2 regions of the Streptomyces sp. NPDC001832 genome follow, and region 2 is predicted to be linked to the other one. Evidence: riboswitches for the same ligand, from Rfam matches in the RefSeq annotation. Region 2 holds a riboswitch; the other holds the start of a gene.

Region 1 (10,266 bases), on a different contig from region 2:
GGCGTGCTGGAGCCGGGCATGGTGCTCACCGTCGAGCCCGGTCTGTACTTCCAGCCGGACGATCTCACCGTGCCCGAGGAGTGGCGCGGCATCGGTGTCCGGATCGAGGACGACCTGGTCGTCACCGACGACGGTCACGAGAACCTGTCGGCGGGCCTGCCGCGTTCGGCGGACGACGTCGAGGAGTGGATGGCCCGGTTCGCCGGCTGACTACGTCGAAGAAGGGGCCCGGTGCCGGATGCCCCGCAGTGAACGGGTGCCGACCGGTGCTGCCGCCGGGGCCCGGAGGAGGGCCCCGGCTCATTATCGCCCGTCCAGAAGGGACCGCAGTGCCACGGCGAGGCGTTCGTACTCCGCGGGCAGGTTGTAGATCTGCCCGCAGATCCGGATGCCGCCGCCGCCCGGCCAGGGCCAGATCAGCACCCGGCAGCCCAGCCGGGCCGCGATCTCCTCGCGCAGGGCAGCGGCCTCGGCATGGGTGCGGGCGAGACGGGGCGGCAGGCGCAGGGCACGCATGGCGAGGCGGTCGTCGGCGGGCAGCGGGGTCACGCCCGGGAGGCGGGCGAGGAGTTCGGCGCCGTAGCCCGCCAGAGCACTGTTGTGGGCGCGCACACGTTCGGGACCGAGGCCCGCGAGCAGGTCGAGGCCCTCGGGGGCGGCGAGCCAGCCGGTGTAGTCGGCGGTGGCCCGGTACTCGACCGCGCGAGGGAAGCCGCGGTCGTCCTCCCAGGAGGGCACGGGCGCGGGAACCCGTCCCCGGTGCGTGGGGGACACCACGAGCAGGGCGCTGCCCGGCGGAGCGTACGCCCACTTGTGCAGGTTGCCGAACCAGAAGTCGGGCCCGCCGGCCAGGGGTTCGGCGAGCATGCCGGGGGCGTGGGCGCCGTCGACCACCGTGGTCACCCCGCGCTCGGCGAGGTCGGCGATGAGCTCCGGGGTGGCGATGAGGCGGGCGGTGGGCGAGCTGATCTGGTCGAGGAGGGCGACTCGAGTGCGGGGGGTGAGCGCGGAGAGCACCGCCTTGCGCAACGCGCTCTCGTCCGGCAGCGCCGGGTCGAGGGTGACGGTGATGACACGGGCCCGGCGGGCGGCGGCCGCGACGACCGTGCCGTAGCCGTGGTCGGTCACCAGAACCTCGTCGTCGGGCGCCAGGCACAGGGCGTCGAGGACCAGGTTGGCGCCCTCGGTGGCGTTGGTGACGAAGGCGGCCCCCTCGGGTTCCGTGTTCATATGGGCCGCGATACGGGTCCGGGCTTCGGCGAGCCGGTCCGCGACGCCGAGGAAGAAGGCGTCGGGGTCGGTTGCGGCCTCTGCCGTCAGCCGCCGGTGGGCGTCGGCGACGGGGACCGGAACGGCGCCGAAGGACCCGTGGTTGAGATGGGCCACGTGCGAGCCGAGCCGGAACAACCCGGCGCCGCCGGGAAACGCGGCGGGTGCCGCGGGCCCGGTCACCGGACCTCGACAGTGACGGTCCGGCCCGGGGCCACGCGGGTGCGGACACTGGTGTAGGTCACTTTGTCGATCACCTCGGTACGGGCTTGGAAGCCGGGGTCGCTCACGGCGACTACGGCGGGGGAGGCGGATGCCTGTGTGGCGGGAGTCTCGGTGGCGGAGGCACGGCTCGCAGTGAGGGGCATGAGCGGAGCGAGCGAGGCGAGCAGCGCGACGGCGGAGAGCAGCGTCATGCGGGAACGCTTCATCGGGTTCTCTCCCGGTTCGGTTCGGGCTGAGGGCTGGGGGCTGAGGGCTGAGCGCTGAGAGCTGGGGCACGGAGGCCCGGGGCGCGCGGCACGCTAGCAACCCTTTCTGACGGATTGCAATGGATCTCACGGTAGTTGATGAATGGTCAAGCACCTGCACCACGAGCTGCTGCTCGACGGGGCAGCCGCCGACTACGACGGTGGAACGCTGGGATGGCGGGCCAGGGGCGGGCGCTTCGCTCGCAGTCGCCGCGACGGACGAGCGCACCCGACTGAGAGGCGCCGGGTCCGCCGTTTACACGGGGTGGGACAGGCCGTACCGTCCGACGCGACCGGTGAACGCCCCGTTGGGGACGCACTGCTGATCCCGCCCGACCGGGGCTGACCCAGCCGGTACGAGAACGCCCGAGCCAGTGACTGCCGATCGCAGGGAGCCGCCATGCCCGTCATCCCGATCCGCCGAGCCCGCCTCTTGCTCGTCCTTGCCGCGCTGCTGCTCACCCTGGCGCCGATTTCGCCGGCGCTCGCCACCGCGTCGACGGTGTTACCTGCCGGGGAGATGGGCGGATTCGACGCTTCGTCCCGGGGCGCCGAGGTCGTCGCGGTCACCCAGGTCGCCGACCGGCAGGTCGGGCCGGGCAAGGGGGATCGTGAGATCGTCGTCTCGTATGCACGCTGTGCCAGTTCCACTACCGCTTCCGTGTCCCTCCTCCGAAACCCGCCCGTCGCCTCGCTTCCGCTGGAAAGATCCGGTCCATGACCGAAAGAAACCCTGGCCAAAAGGCCCGCGAGCTGCTTACCCAGGCATCCCAGCACCCGGTTGCCAGTCCTCAGCGCGACGCGCTGGTGGCCGAAGCCGCTGTGTGGGCACACGTGGAGCACGCAGCCGCCATGGACCATTACACGGCCGCAGCGGTCGACATCGAGTCCGCTCTGACCTCCCTCGCCGGCCCTGTGCAGAAACTCGGCAGCGAGGTCGGCAACCTGACCGAGCACATCAAGGTCAGCCGGAAGTGAGCGGGGTACGAGGAGTAAAGGCATCGCGGGTGGTCACGTGCTGTGATGGCGGTGAGGCGCTGGGGCAGGCCGCGTGCCGGCCTCCCCTTCGAAACCGCTGAACGCCGATTCGCGGAAGGCTCCGTCCGCGCGCTGTGCACGGAGTACCGGTCCCGGCGATGTGAGAGCCAGAGCGATCGGGTTAGTCTGTCCGCGGTACCGGACACGGGGTGCCCCCTTCGAGGGCTGAGATCACACCCGTCGAACCTGAACCAGTTCGTACTGGCGGAGGGATGTCTTCCATGCCGTTGACGCATGTTTCCACCGCGTCGCCGACTCTCGCACTACGAGGCGTTCCTCGTGGTCCTGGCGGCATACGCTCCGTTGCGGCTGCGCCACCGCCCGCAGCGACTGACCGTCGCCGGCCGACGGATCCCGATGTCCCCCGGCGCCCCGACACCACCCCCTCCCGCTCGGAGCGACTTCCAATGCCCTCGACATCCGCCGAGCGCACCGTCTCTGCAGCGACCCGCGCATACGCCAGGGCATGGACCCGAGACCGAGAGGAGAACCACGCATGACCGCGCCGCCCCGCGTGCTGACGATCGCCGGGTCCGACTCCGGCGGAGGAGCCGGAATCCAGGCCGACCTGAAGACCATGCTGGCGCTCGGCGCCCACGGAATGAGCGTGCTCACGGCCGTCACGGCACAGAACTCCCTGGGTGTGCAGGGCGCATGGGAACTCCCCGTGGAGGCGGTGCGCGCGCAGTACCGCAGTGTCGTGGACGACATCGGTGTCCAGGCGGTCAAGACGGGGATGCTCTCCTCGCCCGAGCTGGTCACGGTGGTGGCCGAGCTGTTGTCGGACGTGGTGGCCCCGGTCGTCGTGGACCCGGTGAGCGTGTCCAAGCACGGAGACAAGCTGCTGGCCGACGACGCGCTGGATGCCGTACGGACCGCGTTGCTGCCGGTCGCGACGGTGGCCACGCCGAATCTCGACGAGGTCGCGCAGCTCACCGGCATCACGGTGACGGACGAAGCAGGTATGCGCCGCGCCGCCGCGCGGCTGCTCGCGTACGGGCCCCGCTGGGTAGTGGTGAAGGGCGGCCACCTGCCGGGTGAGGCGGTGGACCTGCTGACGGATGGCGAGGAGGAGCACTGGCTGCGCGCCCCGCGGCACGACAACCGCCACACCCACGGCACGGGCTGCACGCTCGCCTCTGCCATCGCGGTGGGCCTGGCGCAAGGCCGCCAGGTTCCGGATGCCGTCCGCCAGGCCAAGGACTACGTCACCGCGGCGATCGCGGCGGGGTTCGCTCTGGGGGCCGGCACCGGGCCGGTGGACCACGGCTGGCGGAACCACACGCGCACCTGACGCAGTTGGAGGAGGGGGCCGTACGCGCTCTGCGGTACGAACAGCACAGCGAGTCGGCGCTCCGTCATGGCGCTTCCCCCGCGATGTGATGGACTTCCCCCGCGATCGGGCCGGCAGGAATGCGGACGGCGGCCTCCGGCGGCCAGAAAAGACGGACCCGATCGCCGGACACAACGCGGGACGGACCCTGGACGGCGACGAGTACCGGCTGGTCCAGCTGCGGGACGCGCACGGCGATGTGGGACGTACCGCCGTGGAAGCTGACATCGACGACCGTGCCCGTGAGCCCGCCGCCGCCGTCGTCACCGTGGCTGTCACCGTCGCCGATGCGGATGCGCTCCGGGCGTACGGCGGTGATGCCGTCCGGGCCCGGAAAGAGATTGTTCGCTCCGACGAAGCCCGCGACGAACGCGGTGCGCGGGTGTTCGTACAGCGCCACCGGAGCATCGGTCTGCTCGATGCGGCCCGCGTTCATGACGGCGATCCGGTCGGCGAGCGACATCGCCTCCTCCTGGTCGTGCGTGACCACGAGGAAGGTGATGCCGACCTCCTCCTGCAGCCGCTTCAGCTCCAGCTGCATGTGAGCCCGCACCTGCTTGTCGAGCGCGGACAGCGGCTCGTCGAGCAGCAGCAGACGGGGCCGCTTCACGATCGCGCGGGCGAGAGCGACACGCTGGCGCTGTCCGCCGGAGAGCTGGTGCGGCCTGCGGCGGGCGAACGCGGTCAGGCCGACCGTGGCCAGGACCTCCTCGACCCGTCCCCGTACCTCACGGCGCGGACGCCGTTCCCGCTCCAGCCCGTACGCCACGTTCCGCTCGACCGACATGTGCGGGAAGAGCGCGAACGACTGGAACATCAGATTGACCGGGCGCCGGTGCGGCTCCACGGTCAGCAGGTCCTTCCCGTCGAGCGTGACCGTGCCCGCGTCCGGGGTCTCGAAGCCGGCGAGGATGCGCAGCAGGGTCGTCTTGCCACAGCCGCTCGGCCCGAGCAGTGCGCAGAACTCGCCCTCGCCGATGTCCAGCGAGACGCCGTCCAGCGCCCGCGTCCGCCCGAAATGGTGGTCGATCCCCTTGATCTTGATCAACGTGTCGCCTCCGGAGCACCGGGATTGGTCGTACGGGTGAGCCGCTGCGCGGCCACGACGGCGGTGAAGCTGACCGCCAGCAGCAGTGTCGCCAGCGCGTTGATCTCCGGGGTGACGCCGAAGCGGACCATCGAGTACACGACGACCGGGAGCGTCGGCTCGGTCGGAGCGGCGGTGAAGAACGCGATGACGAACTCGTCGACGGAAAGCGTGAAGGCGAGCAGCGCCCCGGCGGCGATGCCCGGCGCGAGGGACGGCAGGGTGATGCGGACGAACGTCGCCGACGGTGTCGCTCCTAGGTCCCGGGATGCCTCCTCCAGTGAGCGATCGGTGTGCGCCAGCCGGGTCCGTACGAGCGCGGCGACGAAGGCGGTGCCGAAGACGGTGTGCGCGAGCAGCACGCTGTGCAGGCCGAGAGTGAGCTGGACAGCCGCGTAGAAGACGAGCAGGCCGATGGCGAGCAGCAGATCGGGGACGACGGCGGGGAGCAGGGCCACCGCGTCCAGCAGCCGTGAACGGTTGTCACGGCCTGCGCCGACCGCGAGCAAAGTACCGAGGACGGTGGACAGCGCCGCGGACCCCGCCGCGACGATCAGGGTGTTGAAGAGCCCGTGCAGGATCTCGTCGTCTCCTGCCAGTTCGCCGTACCACCGCAGGCTGAACCCCTCGAAGGCGTACGGAGAGCCGCCAGCGTTGAACGACATGGCGACGAGGACGACGACGGGCGAGTAGAGGAAGACGTACGTCAGCCAGAACGGAAGGCGCGTCAACAGCCGGTTCGGGATGTTCGTCATCGGGTCGCGTACCTCCTCGCCGCCCACGCCTGCGCGAAGAGCAACACCATCAGCACGGCCAGCAGCGCGAGCGCGAGCGCCGAGCCGAAAGGCCAGTCGCGGGCCTTGAGGAACTGGTCACGGATGAGGTTGCCGACCATCACCGACCGCCCTCCGCCGAGCAGTTCGGGGACGACGAAGTTACCGAAGCTCGGTACGAAGACGAAGAGGCAACCTGTGAGGACCCCGGGAAGAGTGAGCGGAAGTGTCACCGTGCGGAAGGTGGTCCACGGTCCGGCGCCCAGATTCTCGGCCGCCTCGCGCAGCTGCGGATCGAACCGGCTGAGGGACGCGTACAGCGGCAGGATCATCAGTGGCAGATACGCGTACAGCAGTCCGACGGTGACGGCGGCGTCGGTGTACAGGACGTCCACCGGGCTCAGGCCGACCGCGCCCAGCGCCTTGTTGAGCCAGCCGGGACCGCTCAGCAGCACGATCCAGGCGTAGATGCGGATGAGGAAGCTGGTCCAGAACGGCAGGACGACGGCGATCAGGGCGATCGTCTGCCGGCGGCGCGGGAGGCCGGCGATCACGTAAGCCGTCGGATAGCCGATCAGGAGGGCGAGGACGGTGGTGAGGGCTGCGATCCAGGCGGAGTGGAGGACGACGTCGGCGTAGAGCGGGTCGGCGAGGCGGGTGAGGTTTTCGGTGGTCGGCTCGTACACGACGCCGCCGAAGCGGCCGCGCCGGAGGAAGGCGTAACTCAGCACCAGGCCCAGAGGGATGGCCATGAGGACGGTCAGATAGGTCAGGCCGGGCCCGGTCAGCGGCCACCGCTTCATGAGCCGGCGGCTACCTCGGTCGACAGCCGGGTGTACTTCGTGGCTGCCTCGCCGACATCGACGATGGACTCGCCCTTCAGCAGTTCGGCCGGGGGCATGCGCAGTGGTGCGTTGGCCGCGAGCACTTTCGGGTCGAGCTGTTCCATGGCGGCCTTGTTGGGCACTTTGTAAAGGATGTTCTCAGCAGCCCAGCGGTGGATATCCGGGTCGAGGATGTAGTTGATGAGGGCGTGCGCGGCCTCCTTGTTCTTGGAGGACTTCAGCACGACCATCGTGTCGACCCAGAGATCGCTGCCCTCTTTCGGCACGGTGAACTTGATCTTCGGGTCGCTGGTCGGGCACCAGCCGTCCCACGCCTCGGCCATGGCCGCCTCGCCCTTGACCAGCCGGTCACCGAAGGTGGTGTCGTCGTAGGCGAGCAGGTCTTTCTTGGCGTCGAGGAGCAGGGTGCGGGCGGCGGTGAGTTCCTGGTCGCTGGTGGTGTTGACGGAGTGACCGAGCACCTTGAGCGCGGGGAGGGCCAGCCAGCGCTCGGTGGTCATCATGGTGACCTTCTTCTTCAGCGCGGGCGGGGGCCTCAGGAGGCCGTTCCAGCTGGTCGGGGGCTGCTTCACCAGGTCGGAGCGGTAGCAGATCCCGGTCGTCCCCCAGGTGTAGGGGACGGAGAAGGTGTTGCCCTTGTCGTAGGCGAGCTGCCGGGCCTCGGGATAGAGATTCTTGAGGTTCGGAATCAGCTCCGCGTGGATGGGCTCGAGAAGTCCGGCCTCGTTCAGGGCCTGGGCGTACTGGCCGGAGACGAAGGCGACATCGACAGCGCTGTCGCTCCCCGCCGCGCCGCCGGCCGTCAGCTTGGCCATGATCTCTTCGTTGGTGGCGTGGTGCGCGACTTTCACCGGGACACCGAGGTTCTTCTTGACCCGCGCGGGGAGGTCCTCGGGGCTGTAGCCGTCCCAGATGGAGACCGTGAGGGACTGCTTGGTGATGTCGGCCTTCGGGTCGAGTGTGTCCGGGCCGTTGCTCCGGTTGTCGCCTTCTCCGCAACCCATGAGCAGTAGCAGGGCAAGGCCCGTAGCCACCGCACTCACCGCACGCATGCCCCTCATGTCACAACTCCCCCTGCCGAAGCCCAAGTTGCAGCGCGAGTCTCGCATCACGTCGCCTCTTGCACAATGGGGCGTTGGTCGGCCGAGCTCGCCTTCAGCGCAGGTCGGCCCGCGCAGGGCTGTCGTCGAGGAAGCCGCCCGACTGGTGCTGCCACAGCTTCGCGTAGGCGCCCTCCGAAGCGAGTAGCTCCTGGTGGGTGCCCTGCTCGACGATCCGTCCGCGATCGAGGACGACGAGCCGGTCCATGGTGGCGACCGTGCTCAGCCGGTGTGCCACCACGAGCGCCGTGCGTCCCTCCATGAGCCGCCACAGCGCCTCCTGGACGAGGATCTCGCTCTCGGAGTCCAGGGCGCTGGTCGCCTCGTCGAGCAGCAGGATCGGCGCGTCGCGCAGGATCGCCCTGGCGAGGGCGACCCGCTGGCGCTGTCCGCCGGACAGCTTGACACCGCGCTCGCCCACCATGGTGTCGAAGCCGTCCGGCAGCGCGTCGGCGAACTCCGTGACGTGCGCCGCCTCGGCCGCGCGGCGGATTTCGGCGTCGGTGGCGTCCGGCCGGGCGAACGCGATGTTGTCCCGCAGCGTGCGGTGGAACATCGCCGGGTCCTGCGGCACGTAGGCAATCAGGCTGCGCAGGTCGGCCTGGCGCAGCATGCTGATGTCCTGCCCCCCGATCAAAATCCGGCCGGCGTCGATGTCAGTCATCCGCAGCAGCAGCCGGCTGAGCGTGGTCTTGCCCCCGCCGGACCGGCCGACGAGACCGATCTTCGCCCCATTGGGCACAGCCAGCTCGAGGCCCTCGAAGAGCGGCTCCGCGCCTGCGTGGGCGAAGGTCACGTTCTCGAAGTGGACGTCGGCGGCCCCAGGCAGCAGCGGCTCCGGCGACGCCGGGTCGAGCACGGTCGCCGGCTTCAGCAGCAGTTCGGTGAACTGCGCTGCCTCCGTCATCGAGCTCTCCAGACGGCGGTAGATCTGGTTGAACTCGAACATGATCCGCGTCGCGTTGGTGTAGTACGTGAAGGCGACCACGATCGCCTCCACGCCGTGGCCACCCCCGCCGATCGTGACCGCGAGCAGCAGGCCCAGCGCGTTGGTCAGCACGGACATCGGCGCGACCAGCGTGTCGATGCGCAGGTTGCCGTAGTCCCACGACCGCAACGTGAGCCGCCGCGACGCCGCGACGCGGGACCGGTGCTCGGCGGCCTCGCGTGCCTCGGCGGCGAACGCCCGGACCGTGTCCATGTTCATCAGGCTGTCGGCGACGTGGCCCGACACCCGAGCGATCGCCTCCTCGCGCTGGGCGACGAGCGCCTGGCGGCGGCGGATGAGGGGCGTCACGCACAGCGCGGTCAGTGCGATCATCGCCAAGAGCCCGACAACGAGCAGCGGCTCGTAGCGCCACAGCACCACCGACCCGAACACCAGGGGCACGAAGCTGCCCACGACCGAGAACGTCAGCGTGTCGACGAACTCCTCGAAGCGGGAGGCGAAGCTCAGGACGCGCTTGGTCAGCGACCCGGCGAAATTGTCGTGGAAGAACGCGGCGTCCTTGGCGAACAGCTCGTCCATGCCGATCACGTACAGATGCTCGATGCCGAGGGCGTCGAGGCGGTTCAGGCAGTGCAGGCCGATGCGCCACAGCATCTCCGCGAGCAGCAGGACGCCGGCGAAGCCGAGGATGTAGGGCAGAGTCGAGCCGATGGCGATCTCGGCGTCGCCGGCGATTCGGCCGACGAGCTTCGCGACGAGCAGCGGCGCGACGTAGCTGATGCCGATATTGCCCAGCGCCGGCAGCAGCATCGCGGGTACCGTCAGCCGTCGGAGCCGGGCTAACTCCCGTCCGTAGTAGCGAAGGGCGAGGAGCACCGGGCCCCTGCCGGGCGGATCCTCGCGCGATTCAGGCAATCCCATCCCACCCCTGTGTCGTCTGTCGTGCGGCAGACCGCGACGCGCTTCTCCGGGGAGAAGCCGTTGACTCTCTGGCCGTGCGGAGCTTCGGTTCGAGTGAGTGCCTTCGCCCGGGTCGTCTTTTGAAGGCGGGGCACGACGGCGGGGCCCCCGCTCTGCTCGCGGCGACGTATCCGTGCGAGTAGGGGGAGGCCAGGAATCGCAGTGTCCCGCGACGGCACCCCCGGTGTCCAAGCGTTTTTCTCAGCCAGCGGGTTATCCCGCAAGCACCAGCGACGGCCTGTTCTCCGACGAGTACCTCGCCGGAGAGCAGGCGGGGCTGCGCTGACGCCTCAGTCTGCGGACTGACCGGGCATCCCAGCACTCGCGTATACGCGGCTCGCGAACTCGGCGACCTGTTCGTCGCTCAGATTCTTCGCAACATTGGCCTCCGTGATCATGCCGACCAGACGGTGGCCGCCCTGGACGTCGATCACCGGCAACC
Region 2 (10,266 bases):
ACTCGGGGAGGTCACCTTGGCGCCTGCGGGCGTCCGTGCACAGATAGAGCCGGGCATCGGACAGCAGGGCGCGAGGCGTGGACATGGTGCGGTTCCCCCTGGAGAGCGTTGTGGAGCGGTTGCCGGTACGGCGCGGGGATGCGGGCCGCACTGCAGCGCGGCCCGCACCCTCACATGCGGCCTGCGGTCAGACGGCGAGCGCCTGGGCGCGGCGCTTCACCTCCGTGCCGCGATTCTCGCTCAGCGCCTGGGCAGGGGTGCCCGGCAGGGTCGGGTCGGGGGTGAAGAGCCATTCCAGCATCTCTTCGTCGGTGAAGCCGTCGTCCTTCAGGAGCGTCAGGGTTCCGGAGAGGCCCTTGACCACCTTGTTGCCCGCGACGAAGGCGGCGGGCACCTGGAGCGCCCGGTTCTCACCACGGCGTACGGCGATGAGCTGGCCCTCCTTGACCAGCTGCCGCACGCGTGTCACCTCGACACCGAGCATTTCGGCGATGTCGGGAAGGTGGAGCCAGGCGGGGACGAGAGCATCGATCTTTGCGTCAATCTCGGTCACAGGGACAAGCGTGCCATCCCGGACCGACAGTCGGTAGCCAGGCCGACCGTACGGGGGTACGGAACGCGTCAGAGGGTTGCCGACTTCAGCGGTACGGAGGGGTCGGCGGCCCGTGCCGGATCGAGCCGCACCCCCGCCTCGATGAGCTTGCGCCCCTGCGCCAGATCACGTGGCCGGCCGACGGCGAGGACCGCGACCAGGACGCCGTCCCGCAGCCAGCACACCGACCAGGAGGGACCGGCCGGATCGCCGCGCCACAACAGGGTGTCGGCGCTCCCGTGATGGCCCGCGTACTGCACGAACCGGTCGAACTGCTCGGACCAGAAGTACGGCACGGGGTCGTACGTCTGCGGCGCCGGGCCGTCCTCGGCCCCCGCCCCGATGATGTTGGCGGCGGCGGTCCGCGGGCCCTGGAGGGCGTTGTCCCAGTGGTGGATGAGAAGGCGTTCGCCGTACCGGGCGGAGGGGAACGAGGCGCAGTCACCGACCGCGTACACATCGGGCAGCGAGGTGCGCAGCGCCCCGTCGGCGGTCACCGATCCGTCGGGGCCGAGCGCGATGCCGGAGTCGGCCAGCCAGCCGGTGGCGGGCCGTGCGCCGATTCCGACGACGACCGCTCCGGCCGGGATCGTGCGGCCGTCCGCGAGGATCACCCGGCCGGGTTCGATGCGGGCGACCCGGGCTCCGGTGAGGAGTTCGGCGCCGCTCTCGGCGTACCAGGCGGTCATCGGAGCGGCGACCTCGGCGGGCAGCGCGCCCGCGAGGGGCCGGTCGGCGGCCTCGACGACGGTGACCTCGCAGCCGGCGGCGCGGGCCGCGGTGGCGAATTCGGCACCGATCCAGCCCGCGCCGACGACCACGACACCGTGCTGCCGGTCGAGGACGGGCCGCAGCCGTGCCGCGTCGTCGAGGGTGCGCAGCAGATGGACCCCGGGAACTCCCTCGGCACCGGGCAGGACGACCGGTTCGGCGCCGGTCGCGATCACCAGGACGTCGTAGGGAACGGGCCCTGACAGGGTGTCCAGCTCATGCGCGCCCGGCCGCACACCGGCGACCTCGCGGCCCAGTTGCAGATCGATGTCCAGCGCCTCGAAGTCGACATCGAAGGCGGAGCCCTCGGCCTTGCCGAGCAGCACCGCCTTGGACAGCGGAGGCCGGTCGTAGGGCTGGTGCGGCTCGGCGCCGATCAGGGTGACGGGGCCGGCGAAGCCCTGTTCCCGCAGGGCCACCGCCGTCTGCACGCCGGCCATGCCCGCGCCGACGATGACGACGCGGCGCCCGGCCCGCCGGTCCTGCTGCTCTGACTGCCGCTGCTCGCTCACCCGTACACCTTAAGCATCTGACGGATCGTCAGGGAAGGGGGGAGTTCTTCCACCGTGCTCGTCCCGCGAGGGACGGGGTTTAGGGTGGCCGACGGAAACACTCGCGGGAGCCCGGACGCACCGGGCTGAGAGGGAGGCTGCGGCGGCCTCCGACCGTACGAACCTGATCCGGGTCATGCCGGCGAAGGGAGGGGCTGGACGCCCATGCGTTCTTCTCGGAACAAAAACGGATCCGACGTCCTTGTCATCGGGGGCGGGATCATCGGTCTGGTGACCGCCTGGCGGGCCGCGCAACGCGGACTGGGCACCGCGGTCGTCGATCCCGAACCGGGCGGCGGGGCCGCCCGAGTGGCTGCCGGCATGCTGGCCGCCGTCACCGAACTCCACTACGGCGAACAGATGCTGCTGGGCCTCAATGTCGCCTCGGCCGCCCGCTATCCGGCCTTCGTGGCCGAGCTGGAGGCGGCGAGCGGACAGGAGACCGGCTTCCGCGCCTGCGGCACCCTGGCCGTCGCGCTGGACTCCGACGACCGTGCCCATCTGCGGGAGCTGCACGCCCTGCAGCAGCGGTCGGGCCTGGATTCGCAGTGGCTCACCGGCCGCGAATGCCGTCGCCTGGAGCCGATGCTCGCGCCGGGCGTCCGCGGCGGTCTGCGGGTCGACGGCGACCATCAGATCGACCCCCGTCGGCTGGCCGCCGCGCTGCTGACCGCCTGCGAACGGGCAGGGGTGGTCTTCCACCGCGGCTGGGTGGAGCGTCTGACGGTGATGCGCGACCAGGCCGCCGGAGCCGTACTCGCCGGGGGTACGGAGCTCGCCGCCGACCAGGTCGTGCTCGCCGCGGGCAGCCTCAGCGGCCGGCTCCCGGGGCTGCCGGACGAGGTCGTACCGCCGGTCCGGCCGGTGAAGGGGCAGGTGCTGCGGCTGACCGTGCCCGCCGTGTACGCACCCTTCCTCACCCGGACGGTCCGGGCCGTCGTCCGGGGCAGCCATGTCTATCTCGTACCGCGCGAGAACGGCGAACTGGTCGTCGGCGCCACCACCGAGGAGATGGGCTGGGACACCACCGTCACCGCGGGCGGCGTCTACGAGCTGCTGCGGGATGCCCACGAACTGGTGCCCGGCATCACCGAACTACCGCTCACCGAGACCCGGGCCGGCCTGCGCCCCGCCTCCCCCGACAACGCCCCGCTGCTCGGGCCCACCGCCCTGCCCGGCCTCCACCTCGCCACCGGCCACCACCGCAACGGGGTGCTGCTCACCCCCGTCACCGGTGACGTCATGGCTCAGCTGCTGGCCGAGGGCGAGCTGCCCGAGCTGGCCCGCCCCTTCACCCCACACCGTTTCTCGTCCGCCGCCGCCTCCGTACGTCAGGAGCAGTCCGCATGACCGAGCCCGCACCGCTCTCCGTGTCCGTGAACGGCGAGGTCCGTTTCCTCGCCGCGGGCACCACCCTGGACACCCTTGTCGCCACCCTGACCGCCGCGCACTCCGGCGTCGCGGCCGCCGTCAACGAGACCGTCGTCCCGCGCGGCCAGTGGCCCACCGCCGCACTCAGCGACGGTGACCGCATCGAGGTCCTGACCGCGGTCCAGGGAGGCTGACCATGTCCGACGACCTCTTCGTCCTCGGCGACATCACCTTCGGCTCCCGGCTGATCATGGGGACCGGCGGGGCACCCGGCCTCGACGTGCTGGAACGCTCCCTGACCGCCTCCGGCACCGAGCTGACCACCGTCGCGATGCGCCGCCTCGATCCGACCGTCCAGGGCTCGGTGCTCTCCGTGCTCCAGCGACTCTCCATCCGGGTCCTGCCCAACACGGCGGGCTGCTTCACCGCGGGCGAGGCCGTACTGACCGCCCGACTGGCCCGCGAGGCGCTCGGCACCGACTGGATCAAGCTGGAGGTGGTGGCCGACGAGCGCACCCTGCTGCCCGACCCGATCGAACTGCTGGACGCCGCGGAGACCCTGGTGGACGACGGCTTCACGGTGCTGCCGTACACCAATGACGATCCGGTGCTGGCCCGCAGGCTCCAGGACGTGGGGTGCGCGGCGGTCATGCCGCTCGGCTCCCCCATCGGCTCCGGCCTCGGCATCCGCAATCCGCACAACTTCCAGCTGATCGTCGAGCAGGCCCGGGTGCCGGTGATTCTCGACGCGGGTGCCGGGACGGCCTCGGACGCGGCGCTGGCGATGGAGCTGGGGTGCGCGGCGGTGATGCTGGCGTCGGCGGTGACCAGGGCCCAGGAGCCCGAACTGATGGCCGCGGCGATGCGGCACGCGGTGGAGGGCGGGCGGCTGGCGTACCGCGCGGGCCGTATCCCGCGCCGCCACTTCGCCGAGGCCTCGTCGCCGGTGGAGGGACGCGCGGTGCTGGACCCGGAGCGCCCGGCGTTCTGACCCACCGGGGTGCCGTGGGCCGCGTGTCCCTGTCACGGCTCGGCTGCAGTACGGCCCGGGGCTGCCCCGGCGAGTGGGCCGTGTCCGTGGCGGCTCGTAGACTCGCATGCGTGGATACGACCCTCCAGGACCCTCTCGTCGGGCAGCTGCTCGACGGCCGCTACCGCGTCGATGCCCGCATCGCCGTGGGCGGCATGGCCACGGTCTACCGGGCCGTGGACACCCGGCTCGACCGGGTGCTCGCCCTCAAGGTGATGCACCCGGCGCTCGCCACCGACGCCTCGTTCGTCGAGCGCTTCATACGCGAGGCCAAGTCCGTGGCCCGGCTCGCGCACCCCAATGTGGTCGCGGTCTTCGACCAGGGCGCCCAGGGGCAGTACGTCTACCTCGCGATGGAGTACGTCGCGGGCTGCACCCTGCGCGACGTGCTGCGCGAGCGCGGCGCCCTGCAGCCGAGGGCCGCGCTGGACATCCTGGAGCCGGTCCTGGCCGCCCTCGGCGCCGCGCACCGGGCGGGCTTCGTGCACCGCGACATGAAGCCGGAGAACGTCCTGATAGGGGACGACGGCCGGGTCAAGGTCGCCGACTTCGGTCTCGTACGGGCAGTGGGCGCCGTCACCAACACCACCGGGTCCGTCCTGGGCACCGTCTCCTATCTCGCCCCCGAGCAGATAGATCAGGGCACGGCGGACACCCGCACCGATGTGTACGCCTGCGGTGTCGTCCTGTACGAGATGCTGACCGGATCCAAACCGCATGCCGGTGACACTCCCGCCCAGGTCATCTACCAGCACCTCAACGAGGACGTCCCGGCCCCGTCAGCCGTCGTCCCGGGGCTCCCCGTCGAGCTCGACGACCTGGTGGCGAGCGCCACCGCCCGTGCCCCCCAGGGGCGCCCGTTCGACGCGGTGGCGCTGCTCGCCGAGACTCGCGAGGCCCGCTCCGGCCTCACCGACGCCCAGCTGGACGCCGTACCGCCGCAGGCCCTCGCCGAGGCGCACGACGCCGCCGAGGACCGTACGAGCGTGATCCCGCGGCTGCTCCCGGCCGACCAGGGCGTCGCCCATCACACCAGCCGGCTGGAAATGCCACCGCAGCCCGCCCCGTACGAGGGGCGCCGCCGCGGTCCGCAGCGCCCCGTCATCGCCGTGGTCGTCGCCGTGCTGCTTGCACTGGGGATCGGCACCGGCGTCTGGTACATCAACTCCGGGCAGTTCACCCAGGTCCCCTCCGTGCTCGGCCAGACCGAGAAGACCGCCCAGGCACGGCTCTCGGACGCCGGCCTGGAACTCAAGAGCGTGAAGCGGGCCTACAGCGACACCGTCGAGCGCGGCAAGGTCATCAGCAGCGACCCCGAGTCCGGCGCCCGCATCCGGGGGAACGACGCGGTGACGCTCGTCGTGTCGCGTGGCCCCGAGATCGTGAAGGTGCCCGATGTCCAGGGCCTCTCACTCGCCGACGCCAGGCGCGAGCTGAAGGAGGCCGGCCTGGTCCCCGGCATGGTCACCAAGGAGTTCAGCGAGGAGACGGAACGGGGCGACGTGATCCGTACGAACCCCGTGGCGGGCACCGAGCGCCACTCCGACTCCGCGGTCGCCCTGGTCGTCAGCAAGGGTGCTCCGGTCGATGTCCCCGATGTCACCGGGCTTTCCGTCGAGGACGCCACCGCCGCGCTGGAGGAGGAGGGGCTGAAGGCCGAGGCACTGCCCGACCGGATCAACTCCCCCGAGGTCGCCGGCGACATCGCCCATCAGTCGCCGGCCGCTGGCAGCCAGGCCGTCGAGGGCGACACCATCACGCTCACGGTCTCCAAGGGGCCGCGGATGATCGATGTCCCGGACGTCACAGGGAAGAACGTCGACGACGCCAGGAGCGAGCTGGAGGACGCGGGCTTCGAGGTCAAGGTCGACCGCCCGTTCCTCTCCTTCAGCGACACGATCGCGAGCCAGTCCGTCGACGGCGGCGAACAGGCCCCTGAGGGCAGCACCATCACCATCAAGACCAAGGGACTCTAGTATTTATGCGCAACCCAGTCGGCGGCCATGTCCCCGTGGCCGGCGGCCTCGCCAAGGTCGGCCTCGCCTACGCCCACACGATAGGGGCGGAGGCCGTCCAGGTCTTCGTCGCCAACCCGCGCGGCTGGGCGACGCCGGTCGGCAACCCGGCCCAGGACGAGCGGTTCCGCGCCGAATGCGCCGCCGCCTCCATACCGGCGTACGTGCACGCTCCATATCTGATCAACTTCGGTTCGCACACCGAGGCCACGCTCGAGAATTCCGTGGAATCGTTGCGGCACTCACTGCGCCGGGCCCGTGAGATCGGCGCCCTGGGCGTCGTGGTGCACACGGGATCGGCGACCGGCGGCCGGCCACGCGAGCAGGCCCTCGCACAGGTACGCACGCACATGCGGCCGCTCCTGGACGAACTGACACACGACGACGACCCGTATCTGCTGCTTGAGTCGACTGCCGGGCAGGGGTTCTCGCTCTGCTCCCGGATCTGGGACTTCGGCCTGTACTTCGACGCGCTCGACGCCCACCCCAAGCTCGGCATCTGCCTCGACACCTGCCATATCTACGCGGCGGGCCACGATCTGACGGGCCCGGCGGGCATGCGGCAGACCCTGGACCTGCTGGTGGACACCGTGGGCGAGGGCCGGCTGAAACTGATCCATGCCAATGACTCCAAGGATGTGGTGGGAGCCCACAAGGACCGGCACGAGAACATCGGCGCCGGGCACATCGGCGAGGAGCCGTTCCGGGAGCTTTTCACTCATCCGGCGACCGCCGGTGTACCGCTGATCATCGAGACGCCGGGCGGCAAGGAAGGTCATGCGGCGGATGTAGCGCGGCTGAAGGGGCTGCGCGACCGGGGCTGAGGACCTCGGCCCCGCACTGGTTTCCCCAGCGAGGAACACCCCATGGGGTCATATGGTCAGGGGGGCCCGCCGACAGCCGTCGGGTCAGAGCTCGGGGCCGTCCCCGGGCTCTTCCTGGTAGGAGTAGCGCTGCTCGCTCCATGGGTCGCCGATGTTGTGATAGCCGCGCTCCTCCCAGAAGCCGCGGCGGTCGGCCGTCATGTACTCGACACCCCGGACCCACTTGGGCCCCTTCCAGGCATAGAGATGCGGCACGACGAGCCGGAGCGGGAAGCCGTGCTCGGCGGTGAGCAGCTCACCGCCCTTGTGAGTGGCGAAAAGTGTTCGGTCCGAGGCGAAGTCGGAAAGCCGAAGGTTCGAGCTGAATCCGTACTCGGCCCAGACCATCACATGGGTGACGTTCGGCGCGGGTGGCGCGAGTTCCAGGACCGTACGGGCGAGCACTCCGCCCCATTCGGCGTCGAGCATGCTGAATTTGGTGACGCAGTGCAGGTCGGCAACGACCGAGGTGAACGGCAGCACCGAGAACTCCTGATGGCTCCAGCAGTGCTTCTCGCCGTCCGCCGTGGCACCGAAGACCCGGAAATCCCAGCGGTCGGGCTTGAACTTGGGCACGGGCCCGTAGTGGGTAACCGGCCAACCGCGCTGGAGTCGCTGTCCCGGCGGAAGCTCGGACTGCTCTGGCGCGCTGTTTTCCCGGCTTTCCGGCTGACCCATGACTCCATGGTGACAGACAGGAAGGGATGATCCCGACCAAGGTACTGACAATTCGGGCAACTCGTACTAAGCCTGCACTTACTGGACGATCAAGGGGTGCGGTGCGAGGATGCCGCCAACTTGCCCAGTTCACCGGTTGGAAGGAGCCTCTGCGATGCAGGGCGACCCCGAGGTCCTTGAGTTCCTGAACGAGCAGCTGACCGCCGAGTTGACCGCCATCAATCAGTACTTCCTGCATGCAAAGATGCAGGACAACTTCGGCTGGACGAAGCTCGCGAAATACACCCGCTCCGAGTCGTTCGACGAGATGAAGCACGCCGAGATCCTGACGGACCGCATCCTCTTCCTCGATGGGCTGCCCAACTACCAGCGCCTGTTCCACGTGCGGGTGGGTGAGACCGTCACCGAGATGTTCCAGGCCGACCGCCAGATCGAGGTGGAGGCGATCGACCGCCTCAAGCGCGGGATCGAGCTGATGCGCGGCAAGGGCGACATCACGTCCGCGAACATCTTTGAGTCGATCCTGGAGGACGAGGAGCAGCACATCGACTACCTCGACACCCAGCTGGAACTGATCGAGAAGCTCGGCGAGCCACTCTACATCGCCCAGCAGATCGAGCAGCCGGACAGCTGAGCCCGGGCGGGATCAGGCTGCTTCGGAGAGACGGATGCCCGGGGCGATACCGGGGGAGGTACCCAGATCTGTCTCGGGTGCGGCGTCCGTGGCGGCGTCGGCGGGGGTGCCGGGCGTCCGCTTCCGGTCGAGCAGCTCGCGGCGCGGGCAGGCGCCGCGGCCGAGCACGGTCTGGATTGCACGGACGCAGCCGCCGCAGTCCGTGCCCGCCTTGCAGACGGAGGCTATCTGCCGGGGCGTGCACGCCCCGGCTTCCGCATGTTCCTTGACCTGCTTGTCCGTAATACCGAAACACGAGCAGACGTACATGCGGTTCACCTCCCGGCGGGATCGGTCGTTGCTGCCACCCCGTTGATCGGTGAGGCTAACCTAACCTTACCCGGCGCCCAAAACCGTTGAAAGCCCCCGAAGGCCCTGTGGGGCACGGATCACATCGATCCGTGCCCCACAGTCGTACACGCACTACCTGCGGTGATGCCTACTGGTCCCGGTACATCTCGGCAACCAGGAACGCCAGGTCGAGGGACTGGCTGCGGTTGAGCCGCGGATCGCAGGCCGTCTCGTAGCGCTGGTGCAGATCGTCCACGAAGATCTCGTGTCCGCCGCCGACGCACTCGGTGACATCGTCACCGGTGAGCTCGACGTGGATGCCGCCCGGGTGCGTGCCGAGGCCCTTGTGCACCTCGAAGAAGCCCTTGACCTCGTCCAGGACGTCGTCGAAGCGACGGGTCTTGTGGCCGGAGGCGGCCTCGAAGGTGTTGCCGTGCATCGGGTCGGTCACCCACGCCACGGTGGCTCCGGAGGCGGTGACCTTCTCGACCAGGTCGGGGAGCTTGTCGCGGACCTTGTCAGCGCCCATCCGGACGATGAAGGTCAGTCGGCCGGGCTCGCGCTCCGGGTCGAGGCGGTCGATGTAGCCGAGCGCCTCCTCGACGGTGGTCGTCGGTCCGAGCTTGACGCCGATGGGGTTACGGATCTTCGAGGCGAACTCGATGTGCGCGCCGTCCATCTGGCGGGTGCGCTCACCGATCCAGACCATGTGGCCGGAGGTGTCGTACAGCTGGCCGGTGCGCGAGTCGGTGCGGGTCAGTGCCGACTCGTAGTCCAGCAGCAGACCCTCGTGCGAGGCGTAGAACTCGACGGCCTTGAACTCGGCCGGGTCCGTACCGCACGCCTTCATGAAGTTCAGCGCGTTGTCGATCTCGCGGGCGAGCGCCTCGTAGCGCTGGCCGGACGGCGACGACTTCACGAAGTCCTGGTTCCAGGCGTGCACTTGGCGCAGGTCGGCGTAACCACCAGTGGTGAAGGCGCGGACCAGGTTCAGCGTGGAAGCGGATGCGTGGTACATCTGCTTCAGCCGGTCCGGGTCCGGGACGCGGGCTTCCTCGGTGAAGGCGAAGCCGTTGACGGAGTCTCCGCGGTAGGTCGGCAGGGTGACGCCGTCGCGGGTCTCGGTCGACTTGGAGCGCGGCTTGGAGTACTGCCCGGCGATCCGACCCACCTTGACGACGGGTACGGACGCCGCGTAGGTCAGGACGGCGCTCATCTGGAGCAGCGTCTTCAGCTTGGCCCGGATGTGCTCGGCCGACACGGCGTCGAAGGCCTCGGCGCAGTCACCGCCCTGCAGCAGGAACGCCTGGCCCTTGGCGACGGCTCCCATGCGGTCACGCAGCTGGTCGCACTCGCCCGCGAAGACGAGCGGCGGATACGACGCGAGGTCCGCGAGTACATCGCGCAGAGCCTCGGCATCGGGGTACTCGG

Evidence for each region. Region 2 has a riboswitch for thiamine pyrophosphate ahead of thiO (glycine oxidase ThiO). Riboswitches for the same ligand answer to the same signal wherever they lie in the genome.
Region 1: another riboswitch for thiamine pyrophosphate. It lies ahead of thiD (bifunctional hydroxymethylpyrimidine kinase/phosphomethylpyrimidine kinase); the one in region 2 lies ahead of thiO (glycine oxidase ThiO).

The regions. Positions count from the first base shown of each region.
Region 1 is NZ_JBEOYU010000003.1:194,670-204,935, reverse strand. Features, by position in the region: gene ABT115_RS04515 (aminopeptidase P family protein) at 1-210, shown strand, start outside; gene ABT115_RS04510 (aminotransferase class V-fold PLP-dependent enzyme) at 304-1,452, opposite strand; gene ABT115_RS04505 (hypothetical protein) at 1,449-1,700, opposite strand; gene ABT115_RS04500 (hypothetical protein) at 1,843-2,085, shown strand; gene ABT115_RS04495 (hypothetical protein) at 2,140-2,460, shown strand; gene ABT115_RS04490 (hypothetical protein) at 2,457-2,717, shown strand; TPP riboswitch at 2,913-3,007, shown strand; gene thiD (bifunctional hydroxymethylpyrimidine kinase/phosphomethylpyrimidine kinase) at 3,274-4,071, shown strand; gene ABT115_RS04480 (ABC transporter ATP-binding protein) at 4,136-5,158, opposite strand; gene ABT115_RS04475 (ABC transporter permease) at 5,155-5,952, opposite strand; gene ABT115_RS04470 (ABC transporter permease) at 5,949-6,773, opposite strand; gene ABT115_RS04465 (polyamine ABC transporter substrate-binding protein) at 6,770-7,876, opposite strand; gene ABT115_RS04460 (ABC transporter ATP-binding protein) at 7,971-9,785, opposite strand; gene ABT115_RS04455 (CBS domain-containing protein) at 10,115-10,266, opposite strand, start outside.
Region 2 is NZ_JBEOYU010000001.1:309,539-319,804, forward strand. Features, by position in the region: gene thiE (thiamine phosphate synthase) at 1-85, opposite strand, end outside; gene ABT115_RS01435 (Rv2175c family DNA-binding protein) at 188-553, opposite strand; gene ABT115_RS01440 (NAD(P)/FAD-dependent oxidoreductase) at 622-1,803, opposite strand; TPP riboswitch at 1,969-2,082, shown strand; gene thiO (glycine oxidase ThiO) at 2,080-3,264, shown strand; gene thiS (sulfur carrier protein ThiS) at 3,261-3,479, shown strand; gene ABT115_RS01455 (thiazole synthase) at 3,482-4,276, shown strand; gene pknB (Stk1 family PASTA domain-containing Ser/Thr kinase) at 4,387-6,291, shown strand; gene ABT115_RS01465 (deoxyribonuclease IV) at 6,297-7,154, shown strand; gene ABT115_RS01470 (sulfite oxidase-like oxidoreductase) at 7,239-7,871, opposite strand; gene bfr (bacterioferritin) at 8,026-8,505, shown strand; gene ABT115_RS01480 ((2Fe-2S)-binding protein) at 8,518-8,814, opposite strand; gene ABT115_RS01485 (class II 3-deoxy-7-phosphoheptulonate synthase) at 8,984-10,266, opposite strand, start outside.